2 regions of the Hathewaya limosa genome follow, and region 2 is predicted to be linked to the other one. Evidence: riboswitches for the same ligand, from Rfam matches in the RefSeq annotation. Region 2 holds a riboswitch; the other holds the start of a gene.

Region 1 (4,477 bases), on a different contig from region 2:
TAATATTGCCAGCCATAGTTACTTCAAAAATAGCCTTTTCAATTTCTTCTTTATCTACACAAAGAACCTTTTCTCCTTTTTCCATCAATTCACCCATTGGCATATAAGTATTTCCCAACAAACAAAATTCATTTACCAAGTACTTTATTCCACTTTTTATTCGATAAGGAGAATTTTTTTCTATTCCTAAATTTAGTGCTATTTTATCTGCAGTCTTAAAGCCTACCCCTACTATATCCTCTACTAACTTATATGGATTTTGTTTTATTATATCTATTCCACTAATCCCATATTTATTATAAACTTTTACACACTGATTAGCTGTCATTCCGTAAGGTTGAAGAAAAATCATTATATTCCTACATTCTCTTTGCCTAGAATATGATTCATATATTAATTTAATCTTTTTCTTCCCAATACCTTCAATTTCGGCTAATCTATCAATATCATTATCTAAGACATCTAAGGTCTCTTCTTTAAAATGTGAGACTATTTTTTTTGCTGTAACAGGACCTATTCCAGAAATTATGCCTGAAGCCAAATATTTTTCAATCCCTGTTAAAGTTTTAGGTATAATTTCTTCACATGAATTAACTTTTAACTGTTTACCAAAGTTAGGATGAACATTCCATTCACCTGTAACTTTTACATTTTGGCCTTCATTCACAAAAGGTATTGTTCCAACTATAGTTACAAGTTCATCTTTTTCATCCTTTAATTTAGCTACTGTATATTCATTTTCTTCATTTTTAAAAATTATCGATTCTATTATACCTATAATTTCAAACATAAAATCTCTCCCATACTTTTTTATAACTCTTATTATTAAATTATAACATAAAATTTATATAAAATTAGAAAACACGATTATCCAAATAAATGAGTAATCGTGTCCTTTATAAAATATTTAATTACATTAATTCTTTAATTTTCTCTACTTTATCTAATCTTTCCCAAGGAAGATCAACATCTATTCTTCCAAAATGGCCATATGCTGCTGTTTGTCTATATATAGGTCTTCTTAAATCTAGTTCTTTAATTATAGCAGCCGGTCTTAAATCAAATACTTTATTAATTATTTCAACAATCTCTTCTTCTGATTTCTTACCTGTTCCAAATGTTTCAACACAAATAGATACTGGCTTAGCAACTCCTATAGCATAAGCTAACTGAATTTCTAATTTATCAGCAATACCAGCTGCAACTAAATTTTTAGCAACCCATCTTGCTGCATATGCTGCAGATCTATCTACCTTTGTTGGATCTTTACCTGAAAAAGCACCGCCACCATGTCTTCCAGCTCCACCATAAGTATCTACTATAATCTTTCTTCCTGTTAATCCTGTATCACCTTGTGGTCCACCAATTACAAATCTTCCTGTTGGATTTATTAAATATCTTGTATTTCCATCCAATAATTCCTCAGGAACTATTTCTTTAATTACATATTTTATTAAATCAGCTTCAATTTGTTCACGAGTAACATCAGGACCGTGTTGAGTTGAAATAACAATTGTATCTATTCTAACAGGTTTATCACCTTCATATTCTACTGTTACCTGAGTTTTTCCATCAGGTCTTAAATATCCTAATGTTCCATTTTTCCTAACTTGTGATAATCTTAAAGCTAACTTATGAGCAAGTGATATTGGAAGTGGCATATATTCTGCTGTTTCATTTGATGCATATCCAAACATCATACCTTGATCTCCAGCACCAATAGCTTCTATTGTATCCATTTTACCCTCTTTAGATTCTAAAGCTTCGTCTACGCCCATAGCAATATCTTGTGATTGTTCATCAATAGATGTCATAACAGCACAAGTTTCTGCATCAAATCCATATTTAGCTCTTGTATATCCTATTTCACTTACAGTCTTTCTTACAACTTTAGGAATATCAACATAACAATTAGTAGTAATTTCCCCCATTACTGAAACAACACCAGTTGTACAAGTTGTCTCACACGCAACTCTACCTTGAGGATCTTTTTCTAAAATAGCATCTAAAATAGCATCTGAAATTTGATCACATATTTTATCTGGATGTCCTTCTGTAACTGACTCTGATGTAAATAACTTTCTCATATTATTCTCCCTCCAAAATGTTTATCTTTTCTAGAGCATGGCCTTTTTTCCTAATAAAAAAACCCCTTCAATAAGAAGAGGTTGTTAATATCTACCACCTCTTATCTTGCAGATATAAAATTCTGCAGGAATTGGCACCTTAGTGTTTATACACTGGTTGCCGGGTTTCACAGGGCCCTTTTCCCTCCACCTCTCTTGATAAGAGCATTTTATTTAATTTTTTATTTTTTTATATTTACATTATAACTTCATCATAGCATAATCTTATTACATGGTCAATAGAAACATTTAAATGATAAAAAATAAAAGGACATGAAAACATGTCCTTGGTGGATGAAGATGGATTCGAACCATCGAAGCGAAACGCAACAGATTTACAGTCTGCCCCCTTTGGCCACTCGGGAACTCATCCAAAAATGGAGCTGACAATAGGAATCGAACCTACAACCTGCTGATTACAAGTCAGCTGCTCTGCCAATTGAGCCATGTCAGCACAAAATATATTTTTTTAAAATGGTGGAGGAAGATGGATTCGAACCATCGAAGCGAAACGCAACAGATTTACAGTCTGCCCCCTTTGGCCACTCGGGAACTCCTCCAAAAATGGAGCTGGCAATAGGAATCGAACCTACAACCTGCTGATTACAAGTCAGCTGCTCTGCCAATTGAGCCATGCCAGCACAAAACATATTCTATTTTTAAAATGGTGGAGGAAGATGGATTCGAACCATCGAAGCGAGACGCAACAGATTTACAGTCTGCCCCCTTTGGCCACTCGGGAACTCCTCCAAATTGGAGCTGGCAATAGGAATTGAACCTACAACCTGCTGATTACAAGTCAGCTGCTCTGCCAATTGAGCCATGCCAGCATAAGTATTAAAATAATGGTGGATGAGGATGGATTCGAACCATCGAAGCGAAACGCAACAGATTTACAGTCTGCCCCCTTTGGCCACTCGGGAACTCATCCCTATTTAATACTACTTATTATGTTTTGTTGTCGTGTATTTCCGACAAGAAGTAGTATACATTTTTACGGTTCTTATTTCAAGTCGTTTTCTCCTTATTTAAGAAGATTACTTTCTTTATACTTATATTTTCTTTATAATACTCCTTTTTACTAAAAATTAATATGTTTTTTTACACCTTCTTCATATTTAATCTTTCATTCACATATTTTTATTAGTGTAATATTATATACTATCCTTTAAAACTCTGCTATATTTAGGAGGTGCCTTGTGGATAAAACTTGTATTAACTATTTAAATGAACGCTGTATAAATACACTAGTTGAATCTTTAAAAAAAACCATAGATGAAAAAACTATAATAGTATGTATAGGCACTGATAGATGCATAGGTGATTGTTTAGGTCCATTAGTAGGTTCTCTATTGATAGATCGAAAGTTTCCTCTAAAAGTATTTGGCTCCTTAAACAAACCTATTCACGCCTTAAATTTAGAAGAAAACTTAAACTATATAAATAATGAATATCCCAATCATAACATTATAGGAATAGATGCTTGTTTAAGTGATGATGAAGATATAGGTAACATAATAATTAGAGATTACCCCATATGTCCTGGAAAAGGCGTAGGAAAATATTTACCTCCTGTAGGTAACCTATCCATAGTAGCAGTTGTTGATTCCTATAATAATTCGGAACCTTTTTATTCTAGAAGTATTAGATTAAGTTTTATCATGAATATGGCTAAAAAAATTTGTATTTCTTTAGAAAAATCTTATACATTAAAAATTTAGATAAAAAAATACAAGCTATTTATAATATAGCTTGTATTTTTTTATTATTTACATAATAACTTAATAATATATTATTCTTTTCCCATATATTCTATGGAATCTAATGATTTCCCTGTTCCTAATGCAACACAAGATACACTATCTTCTGCTACATATACTGGTACCTTAGTATGATCTTGGATTAACTTATCAAGCCCATTTAATAATGCTCCACCACCGGTCATAACAATTCCTTTGTCAGCTATATCAGATGCTAACTCAGGTGGTGTCTTTTCAAGAACAGCATGTGCACACTCTGCTATAGCTTCTACAGCTTCTGCTAAAGCTTCCCTCATTTCACTAGAAGTTACTGTTATGTTTTTAGGAAGTCCTGTAATTAAATCTCTTCCTCTTATTTCCATACTTTCTTCTTCTACTTCATATGCACAACCAATATTTATCTTTAATTCCTCTGCAGTTCTTTCACCAATCATAAGCTTGTGTTTCTTTCTTATATACTTAATAATTGCTTCGTCAAATTCATCTCCAGCTACCTTTATAGATTGTCTTACAACCATACCACCTAAAGATATAACTGCTATATCTGTGGTACCTCCACCAATGTCTATAACCATATTTCCACTAGCTTTA
Region 2 (4,477 bases):
TAAAGTTCGTTCTATTATATCAAAACTTTCTTCAATTTTAAGTACGCCTCTTATGGCCTTTATAGTTTCATTGAGGTCTGATGAAATTTTCATTTTTTCACTTCCTTGATTGATATCTTAAAACAAATTTAGTATTTCCAATTGTATTAGGTAAATATTCAAAGTAGATAATAAAAAATCCTATAAAATAGATTTTTTAAAGTCGTCTATTCTATAGGATACATTTTAATTAATTAATATTTAAGAAATTTTTATTTTTATACTAATTTTATTTAGCAGGAAGAACTGCTTTACCATATTTACTTTCTATAAAAGTTTTACATTCATCAGAGTTTAAAACTTTTATAAGAGATGCAATTTTTTTATCATTTTTATTATCTTCTCTAGTAGCTAAAACATTTACATGCTTTTCTATATCTTTTATGTTTTCAAGAAATAATACATTTTTTGTATCTAATTTTGCTTCAAGTGCATAGTTACCATTAATTATAGCAATATCTACTTCATCTAATAATCTAGGTAATTGAGCTGCTTCAGTTGCTTTTATTTTAATTTGTTTTGGATTTTCAGATATATCTTTTTCTGTAATATTTTCAGCATTTTTATCTTTAAGTTTTATTAATCCTTGTTTTTCTAAAAGTTTTAAAGCCCTAGTTCCATTAGAATTATCATTAGGAATGGCTATTGTAGAACCATTTTTTAATTCAGTAATAGATTTTATTTTTTGTGAATAGGCAGATAGTGGTTCTGCATGAACTTTAGCAACAGGGACTAAGCTAGTACCATTTTTTTCGTTGAAATTATTTAAATAGGGTATGTGCTGAAAGTAGTCTGCATCAAGTTCTTTTTCATTAAGAGCTTTATTAGGAACCACATAATCAGTAAATTCTTTTATTTGTAATTCGATTCCTTGATTATGAAGTTTATCCTTTGCAAATTTTAAAATTTCTGCATGTGGGGCAGGGGATGCACCAACTATTAAAGTCTTAGATGAATTTTGACTTTCTTTATTAGTACCACATCCTACTAAAGTTATAGTTAATAAAAGTGTTGAGATTAAAGCTACGATTTTTTTCATATAAATTCCTCCTAAAATTTTATCTTTTATCAAATTTTTTTGTAAAATAGTTTCCTGTGCTCTGAATGATTTGCACTAGAATTATTAAAACAACTATAGTTATTAAAATTATTTCATTGTTATATCTCATATAACCTTCTCTTATGGCGTAATCACCAATACCTTCACCTCCTATAGCACCAGCCATAGCAGAATATCCTATTATGTTTATAATTGTTAAAGTTATTCCAGATATAAGGGAAGGCAATGCTTCTTTTAACATAACCTTAAATATAATTTCAAAATTATTGGCACCCATAGAAAGAGCTGCTTCAATGAGCCCATATGGAACTTCACCTAATGATGTATCTATGATTCTAGCTACAAAAGGAGTAGCGGCTATAGAAAGTGGAACAATTGCGGCTGTAGACCCAATAGTAGTGCCAACTAATATTTTAGATATAGGAAATAGTGCTACAATTAAAATAATAAAAGGTACTGATCTAAAGATATTTACAATAGTATCTAAAATTTTATTTATTCTAGAGTTTTCTAATATATGTCCTTTAGAAGTAACCCGCAAAATTATTCCTAAAGGTAATCCTAGAATCAGAGAAAATAAGGTTGATATAGATACCATATATAAGGTTTGTAGTAATGGCTTTGGTATAGAATATAAGATTTCTAAAATGTTTTTCATGTTAATCACCTCTTTTTTTAACAAATTTTTTATGAATATAATTTAGAATTTTGTATATTATTATTTTTAGTTTGGCAAGTTATTAGAAAATGTTTTGATGTTTTGCTTTTAGGATTAGTAAATACATCTGAAACATATCCATCTTCTGCAATGATTCCTGATTCTAAGACTGCTATTTTATTACAAAGTTTTTCTATAACGTCCATTTCATGTGTGATAACTATTATAGTAATATTAAGTTCTTTATTTATTTTTTTTAAAAGTTTTATTATAGAATCTGTTGTAATAGGATCTAATGCTGAAGTTGCTTCATCGCAAAGAAGGATTTTAGGATTGTTAGCAAGGGCACGAGCAATTCCTACTCTTTGTTTTTCACCTCCAGATAAATTTGATGGATACATGTCTTTTTTGTCTTTTAAATTAACTAAATCTAAAAGTCCTAAAACTTTATTCTCTATATCTTTTTTAGATAGCTTAGAAAGTTTTAGAGGAAAGGCTATATTTTCGTATATTGTGGAGTTCATAAGCAAATTAAAGTGTTGAAAAATCATTCCTATTTTTTTTCTTACACTTCTTAAATTTTTTTTAGGTAATTTATTTATATCAAAATAATCAGTGCTTTCCTCATATAGATTTTTTATTAATATTTCACCTGAAGTAGGTGATTCTAATGCATTTATACATCTTAAAAGAGATGATTTGCCTGCGCCACTTAATCCCATTATTCCAAAAATGTCTCCTTCTTTTATATGTAAGTTAATGTTTTTTAAAGCCTCAATTGAAGTATTTTTATGAGTATATACTTTGCTTAATTTTTTAATTTGAATCATAGGTTTATATCTCCTTTATAATAAAATTTGAAAATAAAAAAACCTCTTTGAAGAAGAGGTTTAAAAAAGTTTCTCATCTTCGGGTAATAAAATTACCACTCTGGAATTAGCACCTTACATAAAATATGTTGGTTGCTGGGTTTCATAGGGCCAGTCCCTCCACCTCTCTTGATAAGGGTAATATTAAATTTTTAGTAAAGTTCATTAATTTTTTTATGTAATAAAAAAATCCTCTTAAAAGATAAGAGGATGAATTATCGTTTTCTCTTATCTTTGGATAACAAGGTTATCACTCTGGAATTAGCACCTTGCATTAAATATGCGGGTTGCCGGGCATCATAGGGCCAGTCCCTCAGCCACTCTTAATAAGAGTCTTTATTAAATTAGTTTATATTATAATTGTTAAAAATTATTCTGTCAATAAATATTTTAAAAATTTAATTATTTAAATAACCATTGACTAAATTGCGATAATTAATTACAATTTAAAATGATAGTCATTATCATTGAAGGAAGGGAAAGTTATATGTTCAATAAAAGATTAATTGAGATGGCACGTGAGTCTAAAAAGTGGATTTTTTCAACGGTGTTTATGAATTGGATAAGCCTACTTTTAAATATAGTTATGATTATGAGTCTTGGATTTTATTTAGAGAATTTATATAAAAATTCAGTAACTAAAGAGCAAGGTATTCTTGTGTTTTGTGTTGTAATTGTAGCTATAATAGGAAGATATATTTGTGACTATAAGGCTACAAAATCGTCTTATAAAGCTTCAGCTAATGCTCGTATTAAACTTAGAAATAATGTTTACAGTAAATTAATATCATTAGGCGTTCATTACAATGATAAAATTTCTTCTTCAGAAATAGTACAAGTAGCAGTCGAAGGAATAGAACAATTAGAAGTGTATTTTGGAAGATATTTACCACAGTTTTTTTATAGTATGATAGCACCTTTAACATTATTTATAGTATTGTCTTTTATAAGCATTAAAACATCAGTAATATTAATTTTAAGTGTACCATTAATTCCAATTTCAATTGTACTTGTAATGAAACTAGCTAAAAAGCTTTTGAGGAAATATTGGGGTATTTATATAAACCTAGGAGATTCATTTTTAGAGAATCTTCAAGGTTTAACAACGCTTAAAATATATAGTAGAGATGAAGACAAAAATAGAGAGATGAACCAAGAAGCAGAGAATTTTAGAAATATAACAATGAAAGTTTTGTCCATGCAATTAAATTCTATAACTGTTATGGATTTGATAGCATTCGGAGGAAGTGCTTTAGGAATAATAATCTGCCTTATGGAAGCACAAAAAGGTAATATAAGTTTTGGGGGAGTATTTTCTATAATCTTATTATCATCAGAATTTTTTATTCCAGTAAGACAACTAGGTTCATTTTTCCATGTAGCTATGAATGGTATTGCTGCATCAGAAAAGATTTTTAAAATAATTGATCTTGAAGAGAAGTTATATAAAGATAATAAAATTATAGGTTTTTGTAACAACAATATAGAATTAAAAAATGTAAATTTTTCTTATGAAAAAAATAGAAAGATTTTAAAAAATGTTTCCATAAGTATAAAGGATAAGAATTTAACTGCATTGGTTGGAACATCGGGATGTGGTAAAAGTACGATAGTAAGTTTAATAATGGGGTTATTTAAAGAGTACGATGGAAGTATAACTATGGGAGAACAGGATTTAAAATTATTAGGAGATGAACAAAGATTTAATGATATAACTTTAGTTTCTCATAATAGTTATATATTTTCAGGGACTATAGAAGAAAATTTAAAAATGGGTAAAATGGATGCTACGGAAGATGAACTTATACAGGTTCTTAAAAAAGTAAATTTATATGACTTTGTATATTCTAT

What was found. Region 2 has a riboswitch for S-adenosylmethionine ahead of QOZ93_RS10825 (methionine ABC transporter ATP-binding protein). Riboswitches for the same ligand answer to the same signal wherever they lie in the genome.
Region 1: linked by a shared signal. The riboswitch ahead of metK (methionine adenosyltransferase) and the one ahead of QOZ93_RS10825 (methionine ABC transporter ATP-binding protein) in region 2 are both predicted to bind S-adenosylmethionine.

The regions. Positions count from the first base shown of each region.
Region 1 covers NZ_JAUSWN010000001.1:123,632-128,108, reverse strand. The annotation lists gene recD2 (SF1B family DNA helicase RecD2) at 1-790, opposite strand, end outside; gene metK (methionine adenosyltransferase) at 912-2,087, opposite strand; SAM riboswitch class I at 2,186-2,292, opposite strand; tRNA gene QOZ93_RS00595 (tRNA-Tyr) at 2,415-2,499, opposite strand; tRNA gene QOZ93_RS00590 (tRNA-Thr) at 2,505-2,580, opposite strand; tRNA gene QOZ93_RS00585 (tRNA-Tyr) at 2,602-2,686, opposite strand; tRNA gene QOZ93_RS00580 (tRNA-Thr) at 2,692-2,767, opposite strand; tRNA gene QOZ93_RS00575 (tRNA-Tyr) at 2,792-2,876, opposite strand; tRNA gene QOZ93_RS00570 (tRNA-Thr) at 2,881-2,956, opposite strand; tRNA gene QOZ93_RS00565 (tRNA-Tyr) at 2,973-3,057, opposite strand; gene yyaC (spore protease YyaC) at 3,326-3,847, shown strand; gene mreB (rod shape-determining protein) at 3,919-4,477, opposite strand, start outside.
Region 2 covers NZ_JAUSWN010000019.1:33,676-38,152, reverse strand. The annotation lists gene QOZ93_RS10840 (spore germination protein) at 1-93, opposite strand, end outside; gene QOZ93_RS10835 (MetQ/NlpA family ABC transporter substrate-binding protein) at 269-1,078, opposite strand; gene QOZ93_RS10830 (methionine ABC transporter permease) at 1,098-1,757, opposite strand; gene QOZ93_RS10825 (methionine ABC transporter ATP-binding protein) at 1,787-2,587, opposite strand; SAM riboswitch class I at 2,658-2,765, opposite strand; SAM riboswitch class I at 2,852-2,959, opposite strand; gene QOZ93_RS10820 (ABC transporter ATP-binding protein/permease) at 3,114-4,477, shown strand, end outside.